One region of the Nocardia sp. NPDC056564 genome, then DNA from elsewhere that is predicted to be linked to it. Evidence: riboswitches for the same ligand, from Rfam matches in the RefSeq annotation. Region 1 holds a riboswitch; each other region holds the start of a gene.
What was found. Region 1 has a riboswitch for S-adenosylmethionine ahead of ACFQ9K_RS19045 (rhodanese-like domain-containing protein). Riboswitches for the same ligand answer to the same signal wherever they lie in the genome.
Positions count from the first base shown of each region.

Region 1 (9,748 bases):
GCGGCTAACCGGGCTGCTCCGCGAGACGGTCGTCACCAGCGGGCCGGAAACGATCGGCCGCTATAGTCCGGGCATGGCCGATCAGTTTCCCAACCGGCAGTGGGGTTCACGCACCAACGCCCTGTCTCGACTGGCGAACAAGTTCGCGGCGACCAGGCCCGGTTCCTGGTTCGTTCGCAAGCTCACCCCGCTGGATCGCGCGGTGCTCGAGCGCACCGACGCCAAGTACACCGTGCTCGGCCCGATCGGCGCGCCGGTGATCCTGCTGACCACCGTCGGCCGCAAGTCCGGTCAGCCGCGCACCCAGCCGCTGCTCTACGTGCACGACGGCGACGTGCTGTATGTGATCGGCAGCAACTTCGGCCAGGAACGCCACCCCGCCTGGACCGCCAACCTGCTCGCCACCCCGGCCGCGACGGTCGCCATCGCGGGCCATCGCCTTCCGGTACGGGCCAGCCTGGTCGAGGCCGACGCCAAGGACGCGATCTTCGCCCGCTTCGTCGAGCTCACCGGCGCCTACGCCGCCTACAAGAACCGCACCACCCGCGACCTGCGCATCTTCGCCCTGCACCGGGCGTGATTCACGACTCGTCGGCGCGTTCGATCGCCGACAGGTGCGCGATGTTGGCCCGGTCGCCGGCCTCGGTGCTCGGCGAACCGGCGAACCAGGCGTCCAGGATTTCCCGGAGTTCCGCGCTGGAGGTCGAACGTAGGCTCAGCGCAAGGACATTCGCGTCGTTCCACTGACGCGCGCCCGTCGCCGTCGCGGCATCGCCGCAGAGCGCCGCGCGGATGCCGTCGACCTTGTTCGCGGCGATCGACGCGCCGGTTCCGGTCCAGCAGCAGACGATCGCCTGTTCGGCGCGGCCCTGCGCGACGTCGCGGGCGGCGGCCGCGCTCGCCCAGGCCCAGTCGTCGCGTTCGCCGTCCGCGAGCGCACCGTGCGGGACCGGCTCGTGTCCGCGCCGGGCCAGCTCCTCGATCAGTTCCTGTGCCACGCCGACGCGTTCGTCCGCAGCCACCGAGATCCGCATACCCCCAGCTTAATCGCGCATACGGCGACTATTGACAGCATGCTGTCAATTATGACAGGATGCTGTCATGACCAAGAGAACAGTGCACGTTGCCGTTTACGACACCTTCGCCGACTGGGAGATCGGCGCCACCACGGCGCACATCAACCGGACGACCTGGCAGCGCGAGCCGGGCACGTGGCAGACGAAAACGGTTGGGCTGACCAAAGATCCGATCACCACACTGGGCGGGATGCGGATCGTGCCGGATATGACGCTGGCCGAGCTCAGGCCGGCCGACAGCGCGATGCTGATCCTGGCCGGCGCGGACACCTGGGCAGGCGCGGAGCTGATGCCGTTCGCGGCCGCGGCGCGCGAGTTCCTCGCAGCCGGCGTTCCGGTCGCGGCGATCTGCGGCGCGACGCTCGGGCTCGCGAAGGAAGGCCTGCTCGACACCCGCAAGCACACGAGCAATGTGCGGGAGTTCCTGCTCTACAGCGGATACGCGGGCGCGGAGAACTACATGGAAGAAGCGGCGGTGACCGACGGCGATCTGATCACGGCGGGCGGCACGTCGCCGTTCGAATTCGCGCGCGCCGCGCTCGGCCGACTCGGCGTGTACGAGCCACACGTGCTCGACGGGTGGTACCGGCTCTACGGACATTCGGATCCGGCGGGTTGGCTGGTGCTCGCCGAGTACGAGGAGCAACAGTCCGTGGCGCACGCCGGATGAGGAAGAATCGGGCAGCGATCCGGTCGAACGGCCGGATCGCCGGGAGGTGCACGTGACAAGGAACGAGCAGGAGCTGTTCGCGACGGCCGCCATCACATCGTTCCGGCTGAACGGCCAGTTCCTCGCGATCGCGGAGGAGCTGGCCGCCCCGGCCGGGCTCACCGCGGCCTGGTGGCAGGTGCTCGGCGCGGTGCTCGCCGAACCGCTGCCGGTGGCCGGCATCGCCAGGGACATGGGCATCACCCGGCAGAGCGTGCAACGCATCGCGGACCTGTTGGTGGACAAGGGCCTTGCCGAATACCGGCCGAACCCGGCGCACCGGCGCGCCAAACTGGTCGCGGTCACCGACGCGGGCCTCGCCGCCGTGCGACGGATCAATCCGCAGCACGCGATCGTGGCCGAGCGGCTGGTCGACGAGCTCGGCTACGAACAGCTCGCGACGACGGTGGAGCTGCTCACCATGCTGTCCACCGCGCTGGACGCGATCGCCGCGGAGCGGATCGCCGCGGCGAAGTAGGGCGCGATCAGCCGGCGAACGGCTCCTTGGTCCGGCCGACCAGGTCGGCGACCGAGTCCAGCACCAGCGTCGGCCGGTACGGATACGCCTCGACCGAGGCGCGGGTGGAGATGCCGGTGGTGACCAGGATGGTGCGCATGCCTGCCTCCAACCCGGAGATGACGTCGGTATCCATCCGGTCGCCGATCATCACCGTGGACTGCGAGTGCGCGCCGATCCGGCGCAGCGCCGAGCGCATCATCAGCGGGTTCGGCTTGCCGATGTAGTACGGGTCGCGGCCGGTGGCGCGGGTGATCAACGCGGCCACCGAGCCGGTCGCGGGCAGCGAGCCGTCGCGGGACGGGCCGGTCGGGTCGGGGTTGGTCGCGATGAAGCTCGCGCCGCGCTCGATCAGGCGGATCGCGGTGGTGATCGCCTCGAACGAGTAGTTGCGCGTCTCGCCGAGCACCACGTAGTCGGGGTTGCTGTCGGTGAGCACGTAGCCGATCTCGTGCAGCGCCGTGGTCAGGCCGGATTCGCCGACCACGTACGCGGTTCCGTTCGGGCGCTGCTCGTCCAGGAAGGTGGCGGTGGCCAGGGCGGACGTCCAGATCGCTTCCTCCGGGATGTCGAGTCCGGTGTGGCGCAGCCGGGCCTGCAGGTCGCGCGGGGTGCGGATGGAGTTGTTGGTCAGCACCAGGAACGGGGTCTCGTTGGCGCGCAGCTCGGCGAGGAACTCGTCGGCGCCGGGCACCAGTTGGTCCTCGTGCACCAGGACACCGTCCATGTCGGTCAGATAGGACAGGATCGGTTCATCAGTCACCCGACAATTGTCCCACTAGGGACACCGCCGCACGGAGTCCGTCCTCGGACCGGCCGGTACCGATGCGGAGGTACGCGGGTCAGCAACCGTCGCGGGGGTAGGCCAGGTACGGGGCGGCCCTGTGTGCCCTCGGCAGCCGCTGACTATGGTCGAAGACGGCCGTATGACGTATGTGCGAAAAGCGCCGGACAGTGCTCAAATGATCACCGAGGTGCGGGAACGTTCGCGGTCTCGCGCCGGTTGAAGCCAAGCATGACCGCAGCGCGTCTGCGGCCGACAAACGGTGTGCGGGAATGCCCGCACAGGTGTGCAGCGAAGCGACAGGAGTGGCGCACATGGGTGAGCTCAAGCTCGGATACAAGGCGTCGGCGGAACAGTTCGGCCCGCGCGAACTGGTGGAGATCGCGGTGCTGGCCGAGGAACACGGCCTGGACAGCGCGACGGTCAGCGATCACTTCCAGCCGTGGCGGCACAAGGGCGGGCACGCGCCGTTCTCGCTGGCCTGGATGGCCGCGGTCGGCGAGCGGACGAAGCGGATCCAGCTCGGCACCTCGGTGCTCACCCCCACCTTCCGCTACAACCCGGCGGTGATCGCCCAGGCCTTCGCCACCATGGGTTGTCTCTACCCCGACCGGATCATGCTCGGCGTCGGCTCGGGCGAGGCGCTGAACGAGATCGCCACCGGTTACAAGGGCGAGTGGCCGGAGTTCAAGGAGCGCTTCGCGCGGCTGCGCGAGTCGGTCGAGCTGATGCGCGCGCTGTGGACCGGCGACCGCGTCGACTTCGCCGGCGAGTACTACAACACCGTCGGCGCGTCCATCTACGACGTGCCCAAGGGCGGCATCCCGATCTACGTCGCCGCCGGCGGACCGCTGGTCGCGCGCTACGCGGGCCGCGCGGGTGACGGCTTCATCTGCACCTCCGGCAAGGGGATGGAGCTCTACACCGACAAGCTGATGCCGGCCGTCGCCGAGGGCGCCGCCAAGGCCGGACGCACCGTCGACGACATCGACCGGATGATCGAGATCAAGATCTCCTACGACACCGATCCCGAACTGGCACTGGAGAACACCCGCTTCTGGGCCCCGCTGAGCCTGACCCCGGAACAGAAGCACAGCATCACCGACCCGATCGAGATGGAGGCCGCCGCCGACGCCCTCCCGATCGAGCAGATCGCCAAGCGCTGGATCGTCGCCAGCGACCCGGACCAGGCCGTCGACCTGATCAAGCCCTACCTCGACGCCGGCCTCAACCACCTGGTCTTCCACGCCCCCGGCCACGACCAGCGCCGCTTCCTCGACCTGTTCCAGCGCGACCTCGGGCCGCGCCTGCGCGCACTGGGCTGATCCAGCGAAAAAGGCTCCGCCCGTTTCGAATGCGAACGGGCGGAGCCTTTTTCGTGACTAGCTCAGAGCGTGTTCGAGGTCGGCGAGCAGATCCTCGACGTCCTCCAGGCCGACCGAGATGCGGACCACGCCGTCGGAGAGGCCGATGGTGGCTCGCCCTTCCGGGCCCATCGCGCGATGAGTTGTGGTGGCGGGGTGGGTGATCAGCGACTTGGCGTCGCCGAGGTTGTTCGAGATGTCGATGATGCGCAGGCGATTGAGCACCTCGAAGGCCCGCTTCTTCGCCTCGTGCGCAGGCGCGTTCAGCTCGAAGGTGACCACGGTGCCGCCGGCACTCATCTGGCTCGCGGCCAGATCGTGCTGCGGATGTGATTCCAGGAACGGGTATCTCACCCAGCTGACCGACTTGTCGGTCTCCAGGAAGCGGGCGATCCGCAACGCGGACTCGGTCGAATGCCGCACGCGCAGCGGCATCGTCTCCAAACCCTTGAGCAGCGTCCACGCGTTGAACGGGCTCAGCGCCGGACCGGTATGGCGCATCAGCGTTTTCACCGGTCCGTCGATGTAATCCCGCGCGCCGAGGATGGCGCCGCCGAGCACCCGGCCCTGGCCGTCGATGTGCTTGGTCCCCGAGTAGACGACCACGTCGGCACCCAGTTCGAAACCGCGTTGCAGCAATGGGGTGGCAAAGACGTTGTCCAGCACCACCTTCGCGCCCGCGGCATGCGCGAGCTCGGTGACCCGGCGCACGTCGACCAGGGTCTGCATGGGGTTGGCCGGCGTCTCGAAGAACACCGCCTGGGTGGGCACCGACAGCGCCTGTTCCCACTGGTCCAGATCCTCGCCGTCGACGAAGACGGTCTCCACGCCCCAGCGCGGCAGGATCTCGTTGCACACCACGAAGCAGGACCCGAACAGGCTGCGCGCGGCCACGAGTCGATCGCCGGCGCCGAGCAGCGCGCCCAAAGCGGTGAAGACCGCGGACATTCCGCTCGCGGTCGCGAAGCACGCCTCGGCGCCGTCGAGCAGCCGCATCCGCTCCTCGAACATGGCCACCGTCGGGTTGCCGTAGCGGGAGTAGACGAAATGCTCCACGTCGCCGGTGAACGCGGCCTCGGCGGCCTCCGCGCTCTCGTAGACGAAGCCGGAGGTCAGATACAGCGCCTCGGAGGTTTCCTCGAAACCGGAGCGGCGCAACCCGCCACGCACGCCGAGGGTCGCCGGGCCGACGCCCTCGGGCAGCGGCTTGTCGAACGCACCACCTGTGATCACGACTGCCTCCCGACGACAGAGCTCCGCGACAACGCGTCCACCGAACAGCAGTTACTCATGACTGCCGCCAGGGCAGGCCGAGGGCGCGCCAGCCGGCGCCGCCGCGATGTCCGTCCGCGTCGAGCGGGCCCTCGAAGCCCTCGAGCACGTTGTACGAGGTGCCGAACCCGGCCTGGGTCGAGGCGATCGCCGCGCCGATCGAGCGCTGGCCGGAGCGACAGAGGAAGATCACCGGAGCCTCCGGGTTGTGCCCGTCGAGCGCGGTGACCAGCTGCTCGGTGAACTCGCCGTTGCGCGTTCCGGTCGAATCGACCCACTCGATCAGCACCGTCGGGCGCTCGATCGAGCTGGTGTCGGGCACGCCGACGAACTTCCATTCGGCCTCGGTGCGCACGTCGACCAGGACGGCTTCGGGATTGTCGCGCAACAGATCCCAAGCCTGCTGCGGGGTGATGTCACCGGCATAACTCATCTGGACCCTCCTAGAATCCGCACTTGCCACGCTCAGGTTTGACGCGCGGCCAGGTCGTCACCCGGAGCACCCCACCGCGGAGGAGGGTTGCCGACCAGTATTGCCGGGGCTTGACACTGGTTCTCATGACCTTCTGCTGAGATTGCCTGGATGAGGGCCACCCTGTCAAATGGCTGCTCACGGTATGAGAATGCTCAATTACAGACCAACCATTTGTCGCCGGAGCGGGTCAGATTCCAGGTGGAAGTCTGCTCGACGCCGTCGACCTTGGTGGTGACCGTGGCCTTCGCCCGATCGCCGTCCCGCTGCGGATCGACGAGTTCGGTAATTTCCACGGTCTTTCCGCCGCCGGAACGCCCGGCGAGTGGGGAGCGTTTCGGGTCGAAGCCGGCACAGCCCGCGCCAGGTGGGGGCACCAGATCGGTGCTGTTCGACCCCTCGACGAAGTTGCGCACCGCGGCGGCGATCCGGTCGGAATCTGTGACATTTTTCTCAGCGGGCGACATGACCCCGCCGATGATGATCGCGCCGAGCACGATGACCGCGAGGACGGCCGCGGCGACGAACGGTGCCACGGAACGCTTGTCGGTCTGATCGACCGTGATGACTTCGTCCTCGGCGGGTGACTCCTGATCGCTCATACGACGATGATCCCTGGTCGGCGGGGATATCCGGCGCTCGCCCCCCCCCCGGCGTGGAGGACCGCAGGCGGCGACGCTCGGTGCGCCACGCGCGGATCGACGCCGCGAGATCGGGTAACCCGGACAGAACGCCTAGGGTGGCATCCATTCGGTTCGCGCACCGCCGAGGGCGGCATCGGCGGTCACCGATAGAATCGCGAGACTGCGGCCTGCTGTCATAGCCGCGACTGAGGTGGCCACGAGCCGACAACCGCAGTGTCCGCGCCGTCAGGTGCAACCAGCCAGCGCGTAACTTAGCCTAGGCTAAGCAAGACGCCGTTAATTGTTCTCGACCATAAGGGTGCGCGTAAAAGATGACCGACAAGAGTGCAGAGTCGAATAGCGGTGTTCGCGAGCCCTCCGTGGTTACGCAGGCTGCCTCCTCCGGGCTTGACGCGCACACCGCGGAAGACCGCCCGCTCCGCATCGCCATCGTCGGCGCCGGGCCCGCGGGAATCTATGCCGCCGACGCCCTGATGAAGTCGGATGCCGAGGTGAGCATCGACCTGTTCGAGCGCATGCCCGCGCCGTTCGGGCTGATCCGCTACGGCGTCGCGCCGGACCACCCGCGGATCAAGGGCATCATCACCGCCCTGCACAAGGTGCTGGACAAGCCGCAGGTCCGCCTGCTCGGCAATATCGACTACGGCACCGACATCACCCTCGATGATCTGCGCACCTTCTACGACGCGGTGATCTTCTCCACCGGCGCCAATGCCGACCGCGCGCTGGGCATCCCCGGCATCGGCCTGGACGGCTCCTACGGCGCCGCGGACTTCGTCTCCTGGTACGACGGGCACCCGGACGTGCCGCGCACCTGGCCGCTGGACGCGGAGAAGGTCGCCGTGCTCGGCGTCGGCAACGTCGCGCTCGACGTGGCCCGCGTGCTGGCCAAGACCGGCGACGAGCTGCTGCCGACCGAGATCCCGCCGAACGTCTACGCGGGCCTCAAGGCGAACAAGGCGCTCGAGGTGCACGTGTTCGGCCGCCGCGGCCCGGCGCAGGCCAAGTTCACCCCGCTGGAGCTGCGCGAGCTCGATCATTCGCCGACCATCGAGGTCATCGTCGACCCGGAGGACATCGACTACGACGAGGGCTCCGAGGCCGCGCGCAGGCACTCCAAGCAGGTCGACATGATCGCGAACACGCTCGAGCAGTGGGCGATTCGCGATGTCGGCAATCGCCCGCACAAGCTGTTCCTGCACTTCTTCGAGTCGCCCGCGGAGATCCTCGGCGAGGACGGCAAGGTGGTCGGCCTGCGCACCGAGCGCACCCAGCTCGACGGCACCGGCAACGTCAAGGGCACCGGCACGTTCAAGGAATGGGACGTGCAGGCGGTCTACCGTGCCGTCGGCTACCTGTCGCAGAACCTGACCAACCTGCCGTTCGACGACCAGGCAGGCACCGTGCCCAACGAGGCGGGCCGGGTGATCGCCGACGAGAACGCCGACGGCGCCGACCGTTACGTCCCGGCCACCTACGTCACCGGCTGGATCAAGCGCGGCCCGGTCGGCCTCATCGGCCACACCAAGGGCGACGCCAACGAGACCGTGGCCTGCCTGCTCGACGACAGCGCGAACTTCACCCCGGCCGCCAAGCCGGAGCTGGACGCGGTCACCGAGTTCCTGGAGAGCAAGGGCATTCCGTTCACCACCTGGCAGGGCTGGTACCGCCTGGACGCGCACGAGCGCTCGCTCGGCGAGCCCGAGGGCCGCGAGCGGGTCAAGGTCGTCGAGCGCGAGGACATGCTGCGCGCCAGCGAGCCGCACAAGGTCTAGTCCGGCCGGGTTTGTTACCTCCACGACAGCAGAAAAACTCGCACTGAGGCATTCTGTACAGGTGTTCGATGCCCATCTCCACATCTTCGATCCGCGGTTCCCGCGGTTCGAGAACGAGGGCTACCTGCCCGGCCCGTTCACCATCGCCGACTATCGAAAGCGCATGTCCCGCTTCGATATCGGCGGCGGAGCCGTGGTCAGCGGGTCCTTCCAGGGCACCGATCAGACGTACCTGAGGGCGGCCCTCGCCGAGCTCGGCGAGGGCTGGGTCGGGGTCACCCGGCTGGACCTGGACGCCACCGACGACGAGATCATCGAGCTGGACCGGATCGGCGTGCGCGGGCTGCGGTTCAACCTCAAGCGCGCCGCCGCCGACATCACCGGCATGACCCTGCAGGCGCTGCGGGCGCACGAGCTGGTCGGCTGGCATGTCGAGGTGTACATCGACGGGCAGATGCTCGCGTCGTTGCAGCCGGTCATCTCGAAACTGCCGGTGTTCTGCATCGATCATCTCGGCATGTCCGACGAGGGCCTGCCCTATCTGCTCGATCTGGTGGATCGCGGCGCGCGAGTGAAGGCGACCGGGTTCGGCCGGGTCGCGCTGAGCGTCCCCGACACCCTGCGCCGCATCCACGCGGTCAACCCCGAGGCCCTGATGTTCGGCACCGACCTCCCCGGCACCCGCGCGGGCCGCCCCTTCCGGGACTCCGACGTCGACCTCATCTGCGACGTGGTCGGCACCGACATGTTCGCCGTCCTGGAAGACAACGCCCGCGCCTTCTACCGCCTCCCCGCCCGCCCCCGCCCCCTACCGGCCGACCCGAACCCCACGCTGCCGTTGTACGCCGAACAACCAACCCTCCCGATCCGCCGCGATGCCCTTCCCAAATCCGAAGCGGCAGACACCATCCCGTTTCCCGTCATCGAGTAGATCGGTCGCCCAAAGACTTTCGGCTGTCGTCCGAATATCTGACATTATTCGAATTCTCCTACCGGTACACTCAATACACCGAAGGGGGTTCAATTGTCATCGAATCACACACCGAACCCGACACCCCATCGCACGAACCTTAGTGTGCGCAGCACACTAGCGGCCGTCCGGTCCGCAAAATTCTTAGATAAACTCATGATCCGC
Region 1 is NZ_JBHTUR010000007.1:13,386-23,133, reverse strand. Features, by position in the region: gene ACFQ9K_RS19080 (nitroreductase family deazaflavin-dependent oxidoreductase) at 74-580, shown strand; gene ACFQ9K_RS19075 (RpiB/LacA/LacB family sugar-phosphate isomerase) at 582-1,034, opposite strand; gene ACFQ9K_RS19070 (DJ-1/PfpI family protein) at 1,102-1,746, shown strand; gene ACFQ9K_RS19065 (MarR family winged helix-turn-helix transcriptional regulator) at 1,799-2,263, shown strand; gene ACFQ9K_RS19060 (HAD-IIA family hydrolase) at 2,271-3,029, opposite strand; gene fgd (glucose-6-phosphate dehydrogenase (coenzyme-F420)) at 3,401-4,411, shown strand; gene ACFQ9K_RS19050 (O-succinylhomoserine sulfhydrylase) at 4,469-5,683, opposite strand; gene ACFQ9K_RS19045 (rhodanese-like domain-containing protein) at 5,739-6,155, opposite strand; SAM riboswitch class IV at 6,170-6,286, opposite strand; gene ACFQ9K_RS19040 (hypothetical protein) at 6,350-6,796, opposite strand; gene ACFQ9K_RS19035 (FAD-dependent oxidoreductase) at 7,198-8,613, shown strand; gene ACFQ9K_RS19030 (amidohydrolase family protein) at 8,675-9,544, shown strand; gene ACFQ9K_RS19025 (hypothetical protein) at 9,740-9,748, shown strand, end outside.

Region 2 (9,748 bases), on a different contig from region 1:
GTGCCCACCGACCTGCTCGACCCGATGCAGCGACTGCTCGAGACCGGCGTGGCACACGGCTTCGGCGCGGACAACTTCACCCGCGCCGTGCCGGTGCTGCGCGACACCCCGGTCCCGGCCTGACCGGAAAAACAGTCCGGGCACCCGTACCACGACGTGGTGCGGGTGCCCGTAAGGTCATCCCCCGGCGCCGGAGTAACGTCCAGCGCCGGGATATTCGCTGGTCAGCGCAGGGCGCGGGCCAGGTTGGCGTCGAGCGCGCCGAGGAATTCCTCGGTGCTCAGGTAGCCCTGATCGCCACCGACGAGCGACGCGAGGTCCTTGGTCATCTGACCGCCCTCGACGGTCTTGATGACGACATCCTCGAGGGTCTGGGCGAAGCCGATGACCTCGGGGGTGTTGTCCAGCTTGCCGCGGTGCTCGAGCCCGCGCGTCCAGGCGAAGATCGACGCGATCGGGTTGGTGGAGGTCGGCTTGCCCTGCTGATGCTGGCGGTAGTGCCGGGTGACGGTGCCGTGCGCGGCCTCCGCCTCACAGGTCTTGCCGTCCGGGGTCAGCAGCACCGACGTCATCAGGCCGAGCGAGCCGAAGCCCTGCGCCACGGTGTCGGACTGCACGTCACCGTCGTAGTTCTTACAGGCCCAGACGTAGCCGCCCTCCCACTTCATGGAGGAGGCGACCATGTCGTCGATCAGGCGGTGCTCGTAGGTCAGGCCCGCCGCGTCGAACTGGGTCTTGAACTCGGCATCGAACACCTCCTGGAAGGTGTCCTTGAACATGCCGTCGTAGGCCTTGAGGATGGTGTTCTTCGTGGACAGATACACCGGGTAGTTCTGCTGCAGGCCGTAATTGAACGAGGCCCGCGCGAAATCGATGATCGAAGCCTTGAAGTTGTACATGCCCATGACGACGCCGCCGTCTTCCGGCATCTTCACGACCTCGTGCTGGATCGGCTCGCTGCCGTCCTCCGGCGTGAAGGTGATGGTGACCGAGCCGGCCTGATACACCTTGAAGTCGGTGGCGCGGTACTGGTCGCCGAAGGCGTGACGGCCGATGATGATCGGCTTGGTCCAGCCCGGCACCAGGCGCGGAACGTTGGAGATGATGATCGGCGCACGGAAAATGGTGCCGCCGAGAATGTTGCGGATGGTGCCGTTGGGCGACCGCCACATCTTCTTGAGACCGAATTCCTCGACGCGCGCCTCGTCCGGGGTGATGGTGGCGCACTTGACGCCGACGCCGTGGCGCTTGATCGCCTCGGCCGCGTCGACGGTGACCTGATCGTCCGTCTTGTCCCGGTATTCGATGCCCAGGTCGTAGTACTCGAGATTCACATCGAGATACGGGTGGATCAGCTTGTCCTTGATGAACTGCCAGATGATCCGGGTCATCTCGTCGCCGTCGAGTTCGACGACGGTACCTTCAACCTTGATTTTGGACATGGATCTTCGTGTCCTCCTAGGATGGTGCCCTCATTGCACGGCCAGGTGAACACGCTTGTGAGCGGACCCCAGCTGTTCCAACAGACAACGTATATGCCCCGCGTTGTCCGCGAGACGTGTGGTGCAAACAAGACAAGCGTACTGCTGCCGATGATCGTGGTGTGCTGGCAGCCCCCCGAGTGAGAACCCCACGAACTTACTGACTGGTAGGTCATTCCGCAATTCGTCGCTCGTCACACCCGACGACCTCGGTCCGCGCATCGCCGAGCTGGCGATACGCGGACCGAGGGATGGTGCGGGAAATTCTCAGACGCCGACGTGGACCGGGCGCGCCCCGTCCTCGGAACCTTCGATCAGGTTCTCCGGCCGGTCCCGGATCATGAACGCGATGACCGGAACGGCGGCGAGGAAGAATCCGGCGCCGACGTAGAACGCCACGTCGTAACTGTGGATCGAGGCGCGGGCGATCAGGTTGTCGATCGTCGCGTGGCTCTCCGCGTAGGACTTGGCGGTCTGCACCGAGATGGTGGTCAGCAGGGCCGTGCCGACCGCGCCGCCGACCTGTTGCGCCGCGTTCAGCAGCGCGCTGGCCACGCCGGAGTCCGCCTCCTCGACCTGGTGCAGTGCGACGGTCTGCATGCCGACGAACAGCGGACCCATGCCGAGCGCGATCAGCACCTGCGCGGGCAGCACGCTGGTGGCGTAGCTGTCGCCGAAGCCGAGCTGGGCCAGCCACAGCAGGCCGAGCACGCCGAGCACGGCGCCGGCCACCATCAGCGGACGCGGGCCGAGCTTCGGCAGCAGCGCGCTGGTGATACCCGCGGAGATCGCGATGCCGGCCGGGAAGGGCAGGAACGCGAAGCCGGCCTTGAGCGAGGAGTAGCCGAGGGTGATCTGGAAGTAGTAGCTCAGGAACAGGAACATCGCGAACATGGCGATCGGCACGAGCAACGCCGCGAGGAACGCGCCGCCACGGTTGATCTCACCCGGAATGTGCAGCGGCAGCAGCGGATTGGCCGAGCGCCGTTCGATCATCACGAAGGCGATCAGCAGCGCGGCACCGGCGATGAGCAGGCCCAGGGTGCTGCCGGCCAGCCAGCCGTCCTCGGCCGCGCGGCTGAAGCCGTAGACGATCGAGATCAGGCCGAGCGTCACGGTGACCGCGCCGGGCACGTCGTAGCCGCCGGTGCGCGGGGCAGGCACGTCCCTGACCACCCAGGCCAGCGCGCCGACCAGGGCGAGCAGCGCGATCGGGGTGTTCACCAGCAGGCACCAGCGCCAGGAGGCGTACTCGGTGAGCGCGCCGCCGGCGATCAGGCCGAGCGCGGCGCCACCGGCGGAGATGCCGGCGAACACGCCGAACGCGGTGGCTCGTTCGCGCGCCTCGGTGAAGGTCACCGACAACAGCGACAACGCCGCGGGGGCGAGCAGGGCCGCGAACGCACCCTGCAGCGCGCGTCCGGCGAACATCTCCGCGCCGTTCTGCGCGAGCCCGGCAAGTGCCGACGCGGCGGCGAAACCGACCAAGCCGACGATGAACATCCGCCGTCGGCCGAGGTAGTCGGCCAGCCGGCCGCCGAGCAGCAGCAGGCCGCCGAAGATCAGCGTGTAAGCGGTCAGCATCCACTGCTTGTTGCCGTCGCTGATGCCGAGGTCCTGCTGCGCGAAGGGCAGCGAGATGGTCACGATGGTGGCGTCCAGCACCACCATGAGCTGGGCCAATGCGATCACGCCGAGGGCGAACCAGCGTGCCGAACTGCCTTGTTTCTGGGGAACTTCTACCGCTTGCGCAGTGTCGGTCACGGTCATCTCCTCTTCGTTCGAACTCGGTGGCTATCCTGTCAGTAAGCGACATTTGGCGTCAAGAGCAAAATGTCGCAGTACGACATTTGGCGGTTAAAGACACGAAAACTCTGGGTTGCGATAAGGTGGGAACATGCTCGAGTCACCGACGCCGACGGGCACGACTGCCGCAGCGGAGACCCCCGCGAACGCCCATCCCGGCCTGCGCGAACGCAAGAAGCAGCAGACCCGGTTGCGGATCATCGAGGTCGGGCTGAACCTGTGCGACACACAGGGTTTCGACGCGACGACGGTCGAGCAGATCGCCAACGCCGCGGACGTCTCGCCGCGCACGATCAACCGGTACTTCGACAGCAAAGAGGACATCGTGCTCGGGCCGGTGCAGGACTTCGGCCAGGCCGTGGCGCAGACGCTGCGCGAACTACCGGCCGGCGGCAACGAGCTGGAATCGCTACGTACGGCGTTCCTGCGGGTGATCGACCGAGCCGTCAGCGAACCCGGCGGCGGGCCGGTCTCGTTCCGGCAGTTCCAGCAGATGCAGCGGATCGTGCGCAGCAGCCCCGCGGTCAGCGCGCGCAGCATCGAGCACGCGGACAACAAGAACATCGCCATCGCCGCGGTGGTCGCCGAACGACTCGGCACCACGCCCTGCGCGCTGCCGGTGCGGCTGATCCTCGGCACCTGGCAGCTCATCGGTCACCTCGCGATGGAGTGCGGCGAGAGCATGTTCGACCACGACGATCTGCACGATGCCGCGACCGCGGGGCGCAACTCGTTCTGCGCGGCGTACGACGAGTTCATCCGGGTCTGCGGCGGCGCGCGGACCAGCACTTCCGGCTGAGTTCGCGGATAGGTTTCGGCCGCTGCGGGGCGGCCGGTTATGATTCCCTGAGGTCATGAGTGCCAGCGCGAAGCCCCGGCTTGCTGGACGGCAACCCTCCAGCAGCGGTGGGGTGCTCCGGGTGATGACCGGGCTCTCGAAGGTCGAGAGCAAGCGCGCTTTCAGGAGGTTCCCGAAATGTGTTGTTGTACTTCGCCCAAATCCCGATAACCCCCGTAGTTCTGGCGAACAACCCTTTTCTTTGGAGCAAAGCTCATGAGTGATTCCACCGTGCCCGCGGCCGACGTCGATCCCACCGCGCAGTGGTCCTTCGAGACCAAGCAGGTGCACGCGGGGCAGGCCCCCGACGGCGCCACCGGCGCCCGGGCCCTGCCCATCTACCAGACCACCTCGTACGCCTTCCGCGACACCGACCACGCCGCAGCGCTGTTCGGGCTCGCCGAGCCGGGCAACATCTACACCCGGATCATGAACCCCACCCAGGACGTGGTCGAGCAGCGCGTCGCCGCGCTCGAGGGCGGTGTCGCGGCCCTGCTGCTGGCCTCCGGTCAGGCCGCGGAGACCTTCGCGATCCTGAACCTGGCGTCCGCGGGCGACCACATCGTGTCCAGCCCGCACCTCTACGGCGGCACCTACAACCTCTTCCACTACTCGTTGCCCAAGCTCGGCATCGAGGTGTCCTTCGTCGACGATCCCGACGACCTGGATCAGTGGCGGGCCGCGATCCGCCCGAACACCAAGGCGTTCTACGGCGAGACCATCGCCAACCCGAGCAGCGCGATCTTCGACATCCCCGGCATCTCCGCGATCGCGCACGACGCCGGGCTGCCGCTCATCGTGGACAACACGGTGGCCACCCCGTACCTGATCCAGCCGCTGGCGCACGGCGCCGACATCGTCGTGCACTCGGCGACCAAGTACCTCGGCGGGCACGGCTCGGCGGTGGCCGGGGTGATCGTCGACGGCGGCAACTTCGACTGGACGGTGACCGACGCGCAGGGCCTGCCCCGCTTCCCCGGCTTCACCACACCGGACCCGAGCTACCACGGCGCGGTGTTCGCCGATCTCGGCGCGCCCGCCTTCGCACTCAAGGCGCGCGTGCAGTTGCTGCGCGACCTCGGTTCGGCCATCTCGCCGTTCAACGCGTTCCTGATCAGCCAGGGCATCGAGACGCTGAGCCTGCGGGTCGAGCGGCACGTGGCCAACGCCAAGGCGGTGGCCGAATTCCTGACCGAGCAGCCGGACGTCACCAAGGTGATCTACGCCGGCCTGCCGGATTCGCCGTGGTACGAGCGCGCGCAGCAGCTGGCGCCGAAGGGGCCGGGCGCGATCGTCGCCTTCGAGCTGCGCGGCGGTGTCGATGCGGGCAAGAAGTTCGTGGACGGATTAGCCCTGCACAGCCATGTGGCTAACATCGGAGATGTGCGCTCCCTCGTGATTCACCCCGCGTCGACCACACACTCACAGCTGACACCCGAAGAGCAACTGCTCGCCGGCGTCACTCCGGGTCTGGTCCGCTTGGCGGTGGGCATCGAGGGAATCGAGGACATCCTGAGCGATCTGCGTGCCGGTTTCGCGGCGGCGGCGACGTGACCTCCAGTACCGAACCGAGTTTCGCCCGTTCGTCCGGGGTGGCCCTGCCACCCCCGGACGGGCGGCTCGGCATCATCGCCATCGGCGACGTCAAGCTGGAGAGCGGCGCGGTCATCCCGCAGGTGCACCTCGCCGTGCAGCGCTGGGGCGAGCTGTCCCCCACGCTGGACAACGTGGTGCTGGTCGAGCACGCGCTGACCGGCGACTCGCATGTGGTCGGCCACCCCGACGACATCCACCCGCTGCCCGGCTGGTGGGACGGGATGGTCGGGCCAGGCTGTCCGCTCGACACCGACGAGTGGTGTGTGATCGCGACGAACGTGCTCGGCGGCTGCCAGGGCAGCACCGGACCGTCGACCCTGGCGCCGGACGGAAAGCCTTGGGGCTCGCGGTTTCCGGAGATCTCCATCCGCGACCAGGTGGCGGCCGAGGCGGCCCTGCTGGACCGGCTCGGCATCGAGCGGCTGGCCGCCGTGGTCGGCGGGTCGATGGGCGGCATGCGGGTGCTGGAGTGGATGGTCGGCGCGCCGGACCGGGTCGGCTCCGCGCTGGTGCTGGCCGTCGGCGCGCGTGCCACCGCCGACCAGATCGGCACCCAGACCACCCAGATCGCGGCGATCAAGGCCGACCCGGACTGGCAGGGCGGCGACTATCACGACACCGACCGCGCGCCGATGACCGGCATGGGCATCGCCCGGCGGATCGCGCACCTGACCTACCGCACCGAGGACGAGCTGGATCACCGGTTCGAGAACGGCGCGCAGGGCGCCGAGGATCCGTGGCGCGGCGGCCGGTACGCGGTGCAGAGCTACCTGGACCATCAGGCCGACAAGCTGTGCGGGCGCTTCGATCCCGGCACCTACGTGCTGCTGACCGAGGCGATGAACCGGCATGACATCGGCCGTGGGCGCGGCGGGGTGCGGGCGGCGCTGGCCGCCACGCCGGTGCCGTGCGTGGTCGGCGGGGTCGACTCCGATCGGCTGTATCCGCTGCGCACGCAGCAGGAACTCGCCGAAGGACTGCCGGGGTGCGACGGGCTGGAGGTCGTGCACTCGCGGGACGGGCACGACGGGTTTCTCACCGAGGCCGCCGCGGTGTCGAAGCTGCTGACCGAAACGATGCGGCTGGCCCAGCAGCACCGTCGGCCCAACGGCTGAATTCGGCTCGGGCGCTCGGAAACGTTATGCGCCTGCGTCTTTCGGTGGCGCGCCGACCAGTAGGCCGACGATCGCGTGGACGAAGCCCTCGAGCCGTTCGCGCGGGTATTCGTCGGGCTCGCTGACCGCCAGCCGGCCGAGCATCTCGGCGACCTGGAGCAGCGAGTTGGTGAGCAGCGCGGAATCCACTCCGGCCCATCGGGGTTCGAGCGCGGTGCCGATGCGGACCAGCGCTTCGGCCTGATCGAAGATGCCCGCGCGCGAATTGCGCAGCGCCTCCCGGTATTCGTCGGGTGCGTTGCCCGGTCCGGCCAGGATCAGCCGCCAGCGGGTCGGATTCTCCAGTGCCACACCGACGAACGCCTCCACCGTGGCCGAGGCCGCGACCACCGGGTCGGCGCCCATCAGGTCGGTCGGCAGGGTCTCGGCGACCTGCTCGAGGCCGCGCTCGCGCTCGCGTTCCAGCAGTGCCGCAACGAGTTCCGCGCGGGTCTTGAACACGGTGTAGAGCACCGGCTTGCCGACGCCCGCGGCCTGCGCGACCGCCTCCATGCTCAGCTCGTGCAGTTCCACCCGGCTCAGCACCGCGAAGGCGGCGTCGAGCAGCTGGGCCCGGCGCTGCTCCGGCGGCAGGCGTGGCGCATAGCGCCGGCGCGGCCGGTCCGCCGCGGCGCGCGATGTGGTCACTGCCCCTCCACCTCCATGCGGTCCATCCTGACAGCATTGCGGCTCGATCCCGAATCCGTCCGGACACAAATGCTACGCAACCGTTGTATTCAATGCGAGCAATTGCTACGGTTGCGTTGTATTCACCCCCGGGTGCCGGGGCGATCACCGCAAAGGAGCACGTGATGCACTTCGATCCGACCACCCTGCGCCGGGACGACTACGGGTTCTTCGGTCCTGATTCGCCCAGCTGGAAGGTCTGGACCGCGCCGACCGCGGTCATCGGCTTCCAGCGCGCCGTCGTGCTCGAGCACTTCGACCCGTTCCTCACCGCGGCCGTCGCCGACTCGCGCGGCATCTACAGCGATCCACGCAAACGCCTCGATCACACGTTCTCCTACTTCCTGATCGCCGCGATCGCCGACGGGCGCACCGCCATTCAGGCGGCCGAGCACCTGATGCAGATCCACGCGCCGATGACCGGCATCGAACCGATCAGCGGAAACCGCTACAGCGCGAACAGCCCGGACACCCAGCTGTGGATCCACATCACCGGTTGGCATTCGGTGCTCAAGGCCTACGAGGTGTTCGGCCCCGGCTTGACGCCGGCGGAGGAGACGCGATTCTGGCAGGAGTGCGCGATCGCCGCCGAGTTGCAGACCTGCAAGCCCGAGGATGTGCCACGCTCGCGCGAAGAGGTGCGCGCGTACTTCGAGCGGGTGCGGCCCCGCCTGTGCACCTCCGAGCGAGCCGAGGAGGGCATGCACCATCTGCTGTGGACCTCGCCGCGCAACGGTGCGGGTCTGTCGTATTACGTTGGCAGCAGGCTGCTTTCGCTCGCCTCGGTGGCGACCCTGCCGAAGTGGATGCGCAAGCTCGGGCGGTTCGATCGCTGGGGCATCATCGATCTCGCGGTCCGGCTGCCCGCCAAGGTGCTGGTCTGGGGCTTCAGCCGGTTCAACTCGTTCGGGCTGCTGGTCGCCGCGCCGTTCATCGCGCCGATGGCGGGGCAGATCCTGAAGGAGCACATCAACGCCGCGCCGCCGGCCCGGCCGACGACGGTCACCCCGGCCGAGGCCCGCGCCCTGCACGGCAGTCGATCCGGACGCGCGGCACTGGTCGCCGAGCCGGCCTGAGTTTCGGGCTTCGCCCGCCGCATCGAGGGGTGCGCCGGACGATTCACCGAATTGACCTCCCCACCGCGAAATCCCCGCCACCACGGACACTTTCGCCACCGCCGCACACCTCTTGATTTCCCGCACACGCAATCGCCGGCGATTCGGTGTGCGGGAAGTCGGAAGGTGTGCGGCTAGCCGATGCCGAGGGTGTTGATGGTGGCGGCGATGAAGACGATGGCGGAGCCGAGCAGGGTGAGGGCGCCGACGTCGAAGGGCTTGCTGCGGACGGCGAGGAGGCCGACCCGGGCGGTGGGCAGGCACAGGCGGAATGCCGCGGCCAGCAAGGTGGCTCCGCCGAAGAACAGCGCGCCGCGACGCCATCGATCCTGCGCCACGAACACGATCGCCACCGCGATGACCAGCGTCACGAGCACCATCGGCAGGTGGCTGCGCAGGAACTGGGAGCCCAGGTTGCCGCCTGCCCGCTGGCCCGCGGTGGACGTGTCGGCTTCGGTCACCCCCCGATTCTTACAGACGCCACCTACCGCCGCCCCTACTACAACTCGTAGTTTGTAGGTAGAGTCGATTTGTCCGATCTAGGAGGTGGGTAATGAGAGCCTTGACCCGAATCCGGCACTACCTGACGGCGATGCGAAAAGCCAAGCGGCACAGATCAGATCTGGTCGGCTGGTTGGTGCGCCGGCCGCAGATCTTGGTCGGCACCGGCGTGTTCGAGACCGCACTGCTGTTCAGCAACCGGCTGGACCCGAAGCTCAAAGAGCTGGCCGAACTGAAGACCGCGGGTCTGGTGAACTGCGAATTCTGCCTCGACATCGGCTCGGCTCTGGCCCAATCCTCCGGTCTCACCGAACAGCAGCTCGCCGACCTCCCGCGCTACCGGACCAGCACCGCCTACACCGAACTGGAAAAGCTGGTCATCGCCTTCGCCGAGGCGATGACCGCCACTCCGGCCATCGGTCTCGACGATCTGCGCGCCGACCTGCTGACCCACCTGTCGAAAGCGCAACTCGCCGAACTGGCCTCGGCCATCGCCTGGGAAAACCAACGCGCCCGGCTCAACCAGGGCCTCGGCGTGCGCCCGACCGGCATGGCCGAGGGCGGCATGTG
Region 2 is NZ_JBHTUR010000025.1:75,558-85,305, forward strand. Features, by position in the region: gene ACFQ9K_RS39695 (NAD(P)-dependent oxidoreductase) at 1-123, shown strand, start outside; gene ACFQ9K_RS39700 (NADP-dependent isocitrate dehydrogenase) at 225-1,442, opposite strand; gene ACFQ9K_RS39705 (MFS transporter) at 1,749-3,251, opposite strand; gene ACFQ9K_RS39710 (TetR/AcrR family transcriptional regulator) at 3,379-4,086, shown strand; SAM riboswitch class IV at 4,138-4,248, shown strand; gene ACFQ9K_RS39715 (bifunctional o-acetylhomoserine/o-acetylserine sulfhydrylase) at 4,342-5,679, shown strand; gene ACFQ9K_RS39720 (homoserine O-acetyltransferase) at 5,718-6,836, shown strand; gene ACFQ9K_RS39725 (TetR/AcrR family transcriptional regulator) at 6,861-7,523, opposite strand; gene ACFQ9K_RS39730 (oxygenase MpaB family protein) at 7,688-8,638, shown strand; gene ACFQ9K_RS39735 (DUF3017 domain-containing protein) at 8,812-9,057, opposite strand; gene ACFQ9K_RS39740 (carboxymuconolactone decarboxylase family protein) at 9,231-9,748, shown strand, end outside.
Region 2: another riboswitch for S-adenosylmethionine. It lies ahead of ACFQ9K_RS39715 (bifunctional o-acetylhomoserine/o-acetylserine sulfhydrylase); the one in region 1 lies ahead of ACFQ9K_RS19045 (rhodanese-like domain-containing protein).

Region 3 (9,748 bases), on a different contig from region 1:
CACCGACCCGGTGATCAGTGCGATGCCCACCGCGGCGAGCGTGGCGGTCAGCGAGAGACCGGCGCCGTGCACCATGCGCGTGTACAGGTCGCGGCCGAGGTTGTCGGTGCCGAACCAGTGCTGGGCACTGGGGCTCTGGAACTTCTGCGCGGGCACCCCGATCAACGGATCGCCGCTCGCGAACACGGACGGGAACAGTGCCCAGCCGACCGCGATCAGCACCACCACGCCGGACAGCACCAGAACCGCGTTGTCGCGCAACCACTTCCACCGCAGCGCCGGTGTGCGCAGGCGGGGCACCGCGCCGCGCCGCTCGTCGATGACGTCAACCATGAATTGCCACCCCTTCGGCAGTGCCGCCGATCCGCTCGCCGGTCTCCTCGTCCTTCGCCGCCCGCCGCGACCGCGTCGCGATGCGCGGGTCGAGCAGCGGATACAGCAGGTCCACGGCGAGATTCACGGAGACGAAGACGACCGAGGTGAGCAGGACGATGCCCTGCACCACCGGAATGTCCTGGGCCAGTACGGCGGTCTGGGTGAGGCGGCCGACCCCCTGCCTGGCGAACACGGTCTCCACCACGACCGACCCGGCCAGCAGGTTGCCGACCAGCACCCCGGCGATGGTGAAGGTGGGCACGCTGGCCGGGCGCAGGACGTGCTTGCGCTGCACCCACCAGCGCGAACCACCCTTCGCCAGCGCCACATCGACATAGGGCTGCCGCCAGGTCGAGACCAGTCCCGAGATCAGCACCTGGGCGATCACCGCGCCGATGGGCAGCGCGAGGGTCAGCGCGGGCAGGACGGTGCCGGCGAACCCGTGCCCGCCGAACGCGGGCGTCAACCGCAACTTGAACGAGAACAGTTGCAGCAGCAGCAATCCGGTCCAGAAGGTGGGCACCGACACCGCGAGCGAGGGGAGCGCGGTCAGCGCGGTCCGCAGCCACGGCCGCCGGGTATAGGTCGAGGCGAAGGCCAGTGCCACCCCGCCGATCGTCGCGAAAACCACGGCCAGCCCGGCCAATCCGAGCGTCCCGGGCAGCGCGCTGCCGATGGCGTCGGTCACCGGCTGCCCGGTGACGATCGAATGTCCGAGGTCGCCGCGCACCGCGTGCCCGAGCGCGGTCCAATACTGTTCCCACAGCGGACGATCCAGCCCGTAGCGGGCCTGCAACTCGGCGATGGCGGCCTTGTCCACCGGCGTGCCCGCACCGGCGCCGTCGGCCGCGATCGAGATCGGGTCGGCGGGCAGCAGGTAGAGCACGATGAACGAGATGGTGAACGCGGCCCACAGCACCCAGATCGCCTGCAGGACCCGCAGAGCCAGATAGCGCGCCATGACTACCGCCCGCTCAGCCAGGTGTCGAAGAACTGTAGTCGCGCCGACGCCTCGAACTTCAGGTCCTGGGTGGTACCGGCCGCACCGATGGCCTGGGACAGCTCCACCGTCGGAATCAGCAGCCCGGCGTCGAGCACCTGCTGCTGCGCGGTCTGCACGAGGCTGTTGCGCACCCCGGTGTCGACGGTGCTCAACTGTCCGTTCAGCGCATCGTCGAGTGCCGGAATGGGTCCGCGCGCATTGAGATTGCGCCCCTCCAGGCCGAACGAGGTGCGCAGGATGTCCCCGTCGGCGCGGGTGGTGTTGCCATAGGAGCTGTCGAAGTCCTTCGTGTTCTGCCGGGCGGTCTGCTCGGCGATCGACACCAGATCCAGCTTCAGCTCGACCCCGACCTGGCGCAGTTGCTGCTGCACCAGCTCGATGATCGCCTGATTGCCGCCGAACACCTGACTGAACACCACCGAGAAGGACAGGCGCTCACCGTTCTTCGCCCGGATGCCGTCCCCGCCGGGCACCCAGCCCGCCTGGTCGAGAATGCCGCGGGCCTTGGCCGGGTCGTAGGCCAGTCGGGCGGACAGATCCGTGTAGCCGGGCGTGCTGCTGGCCAGGGGACTGGTCGCGGGCTTGAACTGCGGCCCGAGCACGGTGTCCACCAACTGCTTCCGGTCGATCGCGGGCAGCAGCGCCTGGCGCACCGCCGGGTCGCGCAGCGGCCCGCGGGTCACGTTGGTCTGGAAACCGAACGGCACACCGGGATTCGCGGTGCTCAGTACCCGGCCGCCGGCCGCCTCGATCTGCGGCGCGTCCTGGGGCAGCGCATCGCTGATCGCGTCGAGCTGGCTCGACGCGAGACTGCCGGTGCGCACGCCGGATTCGGGCACCACGGTGAACTCGATCTTGTCCAGGTAGGCCTCGCCGCGATGCGCGAACACCGCCGAACCCCACTGGTAGCCGGGGCGTTTGGCCAGCGTCGCCGACGCGTCCTGGCGGTAGCTCGCGTAGGTGAACGGACCGCTGGCGATGTTGTCGCCGAGGCAGCGCTGCTCGGCCGGCTTGGCGGTGGTGGCCTCGGCCTGGATCCCGAGCTGGGTGGTCGAGGTCGCCTGGAGGAACTGCGCGTTGGGCTTGCTGAACTCGACCCGCGCGGTCAGCCGGTCCACCGCTGTGGTGCCGACATAGTTGGTCAGGTAGCTGGCGGCCAGTGCCGCCTTGGCCGCGCCGAGCCTGAGCACCGAATCGAACGTCTGCCGGACCGAATCCGCGGTGAACGCGGTGCCGTCGCTGAACGTGACGCCGTCGGTGAGGTGGAAGGTGAACACCTTCGCGTCGGGGGTGACCTCCCAGCTCTGCGCGAGCCACGGCTTCAGCTCGCCGGTCTTCGGGTCCTGGTCGGTCAGCGAATCGACGATCTGCCGGGTGACGTAGAGCGTTTGGTTGGTGCCGGACTGCGCGGGATCCGAGCAGGTCGGCGCCTGGGACAGGCCGTAGCGCAGGGTGCCGCCCGGCTTGGGTGGTCCGGCATCGCCGCCGGGCGCGGCCGAATCGGTGCCGCAGGCGGTCACGGCGGTGGCCGCGGCGAGGGCGCCGGCCAGCGCGACGATTCGATGGCGGGTGCGAATCACGAGGTAACTCCAGAAGTTTCGGCGCGGACGGGTTCGGCGCGCGGGTCGAGCTCGGCGGCATCGGCGCCGATGGCCAACGGCCGGCTGGGAATTCGGCGGCGCAGTTCCGGCGCCACCTCGGTCTGGAACAGCGCCAGGCTGTCCAGGTAGTCGATCTCGGGGCGGCCGTCGCGCTCGGCGGACAGGTGGATCACCTCGTGGCCGAACTGCTCGTGCTGCCTGCCGACCTTGTCGATCACCTGCTCCGGGCTGCCGACCAGAGCCGAACTGCGCGTGACGAAGTCGTCCAGGGTCTCGAACACCACCGGCAGGCCGAGCTTGCGCGCCAACCCGAGTCGCGCCTCGAAGATCGGGCGGTAGGTCTGCACTGCCTGCTGGGAACTGCGAGCGACGTGGAAGCCCGCCGTCCCCGCGCCGACCAGCGCGTCGGCGGGGTTGTGCCCGTAGAACTCCCAGCGCTCCCGGTAGTGGCGGACCAGTTCGGCATACGGTTCGATCGGGTTGGTGACGTTCGCCGAGAACAGCGGATCACCGTGGCGCGCGGCCAGTTCGACCGAATCGCGGCTGGTCGCGCTGCCGTGCCAGATCCGGATCTTCGGCTGCCACGGCCGGGGCAGCGCCTTGGCGTTGTTCAGCTCGGGCCGGAACCGGCCCGACCAGGTGACGCTGTCGCTGTCCCACAGCGCCCGGAACAGGTCGTAGCCTTCGCGATTGCGGTCCCACTGGTCGTCGGTGGTGACGTGGAACAGCTCGGCCTGCGCGGCTCCGTTGCCCTTGCCGATGATCAGCTCCAGCCGCCCGCCGGACAGATTGTCCAGCGTCGAGTAGTCCTCGAAGGCGCGCACCGGATCGAGCAGGCTCAGCGTGGTGACCGCGGTGAACAGCGTGATGCGGGAGGTGACGGCGGCGATGTGGCTGAGGATCACCGGGGGAGCGGCGGACAGGAACGGATCCTCGTGCCGCTCACCGACGGCGAAGCCGTCGTAACCGAGATCCTCGGCGAGCTTCGCCTGTTCGACGACGTTGCGCAGGCGCTCCCTGGTGCCGGGCAGCCGGCCGGTGGTCGGATCCGGCACCCGGGTGACGAGGGTGAAGAGGAGGAATTTCATGTCTCACCGCTGTTTCGGTAGGCCGGGCGGGTTGATGCGCGACTGGGTGACCTGCTCGGTCTTCAGCCCCCACCGATCGATCACCTGCTGGTAGGTGCCGTGTTCGATGGCGTAGTTCAGCGCGTGCTGGACCGCGGTGATCAGCCCGTTGTTCTTCTTGGTGAGCACCGCGATCTCGCCCTGCAGCGCGTCGCCCGCGCCGGAGAAGGTGGCCAGGATCTTGGTCTGGTTCGCGGTGGCGGAGTGGTAGATCGCGGTCGGGTTCGGGCCGATGTAGGCGTCGAGCCGTTGCGAGGCCAGTGCCAGGTAGTAATCGCTGGTCTTGTCGAAGTAGGCGATATCGATCGGCGGCAGCTTCTCCGCGGTGTTCTGCTCGTTCCACTTCACCAGCAACTGCTCCTGGTTGGTGCCGGTGCCGACGCCGATCCGCTTGCCCGCCAGGCTTTTCCGGTCCTTGTAGTCGAGGGTGCTCTGGTTGGGCACCTCGAGCGCGACGGTGTCGTTGCGGTAGGTGGCGAAGTCGTACTTCTCCTTGCGCTCCTCGGTCACCGTCACGTTGGAGATGAACGCGTCCACCTCACCGGAATCGATGCGCACGAAGTTCTGCGACCAATCCGCCACCTGCGCATCGAGTTTCAGGCCGAGAATGTCGGCGACCAGCGAGGCGAAATCGACCTCCGAGCCGACCACGGTCTTGTCGTCGTTGGCGTAGAAACGCAGCGGCGGCGCGGTGCCGGACGCGCCGGTCACCACGAGGGTGCCGCGGTCGCGGATGGCCTGCGGCACTTCGGCGGCGATGCTGTCCACCTTGGCGGCGCGCACCCGGCCGGTCTGGGCGGCGGAGAGATCGAAGGTGATCGCACCGGCGGGCTGGGCCGCGGTCTCCGCTTCGGGATCGGTGCAGCCGGTGGCCAGCAGTACGACCGCGGTCGCGGCGGCGGTGGCCAGGGCGGAGAGCTTCATCGGATACCTGTTCATCAACGGACTCGGGAAAGGAAGGCGCGGGTGCGCGGGTGTTCGGGATGGTCGAGGACGGCCTCGGGCGGTCCCTGCTCGACGATCGCGCCGGCATCGAGAAACACCACGGTGTCGGCGATTTCGCGGGCGAAGCCGATCTCGTGGGTGACGATCACCAGCGCGGTGCCGCCGTGCGCGAGGTCGCGGATCACATCCAGGACCTCGCCGACCAGTTCGGGGTCCAGCGCGGAGGTGGGTTCGTCGAACAGGATCACCCTGGGGCGCAGGGCGAGTGCCCGGGCGATCGCCACGCGTTGCTGCTGCCCGCCGGAGAGCCTGCGCGGGTAGGCGTCGGCCAGTTCGCCGATGCCGACCCGGTCCAGCAGCACCCGCGCCTCGGCCTCGACCTCCTTGCGATCCCGGCCTTGCGCGGAAAGCGGTGCGATGGTGACGTTGTCGAGCACGGTCAGATGCGGGAACAGGTTGAACTGCTGGAAGACGAACCCGATGCGGGAGCGTTGCCTGCGCACCTCGCGGTCGGGCAGCGCGTGCAAGGTGTTGCGGCGCAGCCGATATCCGATCAGCTCACCGTCGATGTGCACGGTGCCCGCGTCCAGCGACTCCAGATGGTTGACCACCCGCAGCAACGTGGACTTGCCCGACCCGGACGGGCCGATCACCGTGACCACCTCGCCGGAGCGCACGGTCAGGTCGACGCCGCGCAAGACCTCGTGCGCGCCATAGGATTTGCGGACGCCGCGGACCTCGACGGCGCGTGCGGTGCTCATCGGGTCGCTCCTCGCGGTGCGGTGGAACCGGAATCGGCGATCTCGCGCAGCTTCTGCCAGGCCCGCTGGGCGGGCGACGGCGGGGGTGTGCGCTGCGTGCCCTTGGCGTAGTGGCGCTCGATGTAGTACTGCGCCACCGACAGAATGGTGGTGAGCACGATGTACCAGGCGGTGGCGACCAGCAGCAGCGGCACCACCCGGCCGTTGCGGCCGTAGATCACCTGGACCTGGTAGAACAGCTCGGCGATCGCCATCACCGAGACGATCGAGGTGCCCTTGAACAGGCTGATCACCTCGTTGGTCGCGTTCGGCAGGATCGAGCGCATGGCCTGCGGGACCACGATCGAGCGGAACTGGCGCACCTTCGGAATGCCGAGCGCGGCAGCCGCTTCCAGCTGACCGGCATCCACGGAGATGATGCCCGCGCGGATGATCTCGGCCGAGTACGCGGCCTGATGCAGCGCGAGCCCGATCACCGCCGCGGTGAACCCGCTGATCACGCCGTTCACCTCGAAGGTGAAAAACGCCGGGCCGAACGGGATTCCGACCGAGAGCGTGTGGTACAGGTAGGCGATGTTGAACCAGAACAGCAACTGCACGATGAGCGGAATCGACCGGAACGCCCAGATGTAGCACCACGAGATCACCCGCAGCACCGGATTGTTCGACAGCCGCGCGATAGCCAGCGCGGTGCCGAGCAGGAAGCCGAGCGCGGTGCCCCAGGCGGTGAGCTCCAAAGTCACCTTCAGCGAGGCCAGCACCGACTTCGCGGTGATGTACTTGGCGAATGTCGGCCAGTCCCACCCGGGATTGGTGACCAACCCGTGGACGAACTGGGCCAGCAGGATGAGCGCGACGGCGCTGATCACCCAGCGCCATGGATGCCATTGCTTGGCCACCTTCGGCGCGGAGCCCGCCGTTGTCGCCGCGGATTCGCCCGGCACCGGGTCGAGTATCGGTTCGGATCGGCCAGCGGCTTTATCGACGGCATCGGGTGCAACGGATGCACTCATGACTCCGCCTCGCTGGCGCTCGGCTCCGTCATGACTGCATTGGCAGCTGTGCCTATCGGCCGCTCGCTGCGCTCACTCATGTCGTGGTCCTTCGGAAGAACGAACGAGACCGCGCCACATCGGGCCGCGGTCACACCACCCGGCCAGCGACGGGTGCAACGAACTGGCTGCGGGTCAGCCCCGACAGCTCGCGGAGGTCACCTTGCATTGGTCGATGTGTCGGCGGCCCCAACGGGTGCCTCGGGCAGCGGCGATTCGCACTTCGGTTCTCCTCCATCGGTCCCGGCGGAAGCACCCGCACCCGGTGAACCGGGGGGTTGCTGCGACGTCGACGAGCCAGGTCTCTCGGTCGCTCTGGATGGTTGTCGTCGATCCGGACATCGGACGATGTCAGGGTCGAGCCGAATTATCATGCCCAGCAGGGGAACCCTTAGGCAAGGGAAGTAATCAGGGTGAGCGTAGATCTTGCCGCGGGCCGGTTCGCCGGGTAGATCGGATAGCCGGATATACGCTGGCGCAGTCGGTTCGGGATCGGTCGACTGGTGCGGGGCGGGCGCTCACGGACTCGGGCGGCGCCGCCGCGAAGCAGCATACGGCCTACCGCGAGTCTCGGGGGGCGGACCCCGCGAACGGAGCACCGCCGCCGCTGTCCCGAAGACACGCCGATGGCTTGCCGTGGGTAATACGGCCAGTTCAGCGCGTTTGCCGGAGTACCGTCAGCCTTCGATCGCGTCGACGATGAGAAGAGGTCTCCGTGGCCGTAACGCGCCGTCTGACCGTATTGTCCGCTGTCGCGACCTGCTCGGTCGCGCTGGCGCTCGCGGCCACGTCCGCGGGCGCGGCCCCCAATCCGCCCGTCGCGCCGGTTCCGCCGGTGGTCACCGACCGTTCCGGGCAGACCGGCGCCGTCGCGCCCGGCGACCTGTTCGGCGTCTACAACGCCGCGATCGACGGCCTGCGCGCGTTCGGCATGCAGCCGTTCCTCTATCCGACCGCGGCCGCGTACTGCCTCAACGGCAACTCCCTCGGCCTGGCCCCGGCCGTGGCCGGTGCGGTGCCGGGGCCGTGGCCCAAGACCTCGGTCACCATCCCAGGACTCGACCTGTCCGCCGTCAAGGCCGGGCAGACCATGTTCACCTTCGTTCCCTACGGCCTGAACCAGGACGGACCGGACACCACCGGCATGCAGGTCGCCTGGCTGAACGTGACCAGCGGCCGCGGCGGGGTCGCGTCGATGGGCCCGCTGTCCACCATCCTGCGCGCGATGATCCCGGCCGAGGTGCCGATCGCCCTGCGCCCCATCGCCGAACGGGCCATCCAGGACTTCTTCTTCGCGGCCCTGCCGATGGGCGGCGTGCGCGCCGTGCCGGTCGACACGGGGCAGGGGACCGTGCTCGCGGCGGTCTTCGGCACGGTCGAGAACGGCGGCAAATCCTGTTTCTTCCTGCCGACGGTGGGGATCACCGAGGTTCCGTGAGGCGGCGCGAGACCGACTCCGTTGTGCGCGTGCGCTGCTCAGCGCTGCGCGCTGGTCGGAGGGTACGCGGCAGCGCGCCCGCAGGGGTGCCCGACGTCGGAGTCGAGTGCGCGGTCCTTCCAGCGCAATGCGCCGCGTCGCCGAGCGCGTCGGGATCGTGCCCACAGCAGCAGATACGCAGCCACCGAGAACGGGTGAGCCACGGCCGCAAGGACATCGGCGGCGCGAAGCCTGCGAGTTTCGAGCGACCGCGCCAGCAGCCGGCCGGTGACGGCGGCCGCATAGCCGAGCGCACCCGCGCGGCGCACCGCGCCACGGCCCCCTAGAGCCGCCAGCGGCGGCACCCAATAAGCCAGGGCGGCAAGCGTTCCCACGGTCGCACCGCCCGTGCTGGTGCCGCCGTACGCGGACCACAGCCAGCGGGTGTACCCGGCATAGAGCTCGGCTGCGCTCTCGTACATTCGAGTGCTCGCCAGGAGTCCTGCGGCGACCAGCGCGGTGGGCTGCCCTGCGCGGCGCAGGGTCCGGGCGATATCGAGGTCTTCGGTGACGCTGGCGGCCACCGCCGCGTGTCCGCCGACGGCGCGATAGGCGGCGGTGTCGAACACCAGAAATTGGCCGCACGCAACGGAAGTCGAGGGGCGCAGGCTCCGGTTGGCCGGCCGGATCGGGAGCGTCGCCGCCCACGACCAAGCCAGCAACGGCTGCACCAGGGCCTCGGCGAGCGACTCCGCCCGCTGCATCGGCCACGGGGATATCAACGCGACCCGGCGCTTCCGCAATTCGGTGACTGCCGCCGCTATCGCACCGGGCGCCAGGCGCACATCCGCGTCGACGAAGATCAGGACCGGCGCGGCCGCCGCGTCGGCCAATCGCGCACAGGCGGCGGCTTTGCCGGTCCACCCCGGTGGCGGTTCGGTGTCGTTGCGCAACACCGTGATTCGTGGATCGCCGGCGGCCGCGTCCACGGCGGCCGCGAAGGTTTCGTCGCCCGACGCGTCGTCGAGAATCACGACGCTCATCCGCGCGACCCCGCGCTGCGCCCGCAGATCCGCGATCAGCGCGGGCAGCCGGGTGGCTTCGTTCCGGGCCGGTACACAGACCGCGACCGGCTCGATCACGCTGGTCGCGTGATTCGTCAACGGGCGCACCGTGATCCGGTTGTAGAGCGCGATCCCCGCGCCGGCCAGCGAGAGCGCGGCGCCGGCCCGAACCGCGCCCCGCCGAACGGAACTCAGCGGTTCTGCTTGACCGATTTCCACCACCGACTCCAGGAGAGACCGGTGGGCGCGCCCGGCGCGGGCGGGTTGCGGTCCATATAGGCCATGGCCGCGATGATGGCGGCGACGGCGAGGGTGATGCCGCCGACGATGCCGGCCCAGCCCGCGAACGAGCGGGTGTTCGGGTCGGCGTAGCTGACCTCGGCGCGCAGCGTGGAGACGTCGC
Region 3 is NZ_JBHTUR010000013.1:90,409-100,156, forward strand. Features, by position in the region: gene ACFQ9K_RS28635 (ABC transporter permease) at 1-333, opposite strand, end outside; gene ACFQ9K_RS28640 (ABC transporter permease) at 326-1,336, opposite strand; gene ACFQ9K_RS28645 (ABC transporter substrate-binding protein) at 1,339-2,958, opposite strand; gene ACFQ9K_RS28650 (LLM class flavin-dependent oxidoreductase) at 2,955-4,067, opposite strand; gene ACFQ9K_RS28655 (ABC transporter substrate-binding protein) at 4,071-5,030, opposite strand; gene ACFQ9K_RS28660 (amino acid ABC transporter ATP-binding protein) at 5,045-5,812, opposite strand; gene ACFQ9K_RS28665 (amino acid ABC transporter permease) at 5,809-6,825, opposite strand; SAM riboswitch class I at 7,096-7,190, opposite strand; gene ACFQ9K_RS28670 (hypothetical protein) at 7,580-8,302, shown strand; gene ACFQ9K_RS28675 (glycosyltransferase) at 8,341-9,564, opposite strand; gene ACFQ9K_RS28680 (LppM family (lipo)protein) at 9,537-9,748, opposite strand, start outside.
Region 3: another riboswitch for S-adenosylmethionine. It lies ahead of ACFQ9K_RS28665 (amino acid ABC transporter permease); the one in region 1 lies ahead of ACFQ9K_RS19045 (rhodanese-like domain-containing protein).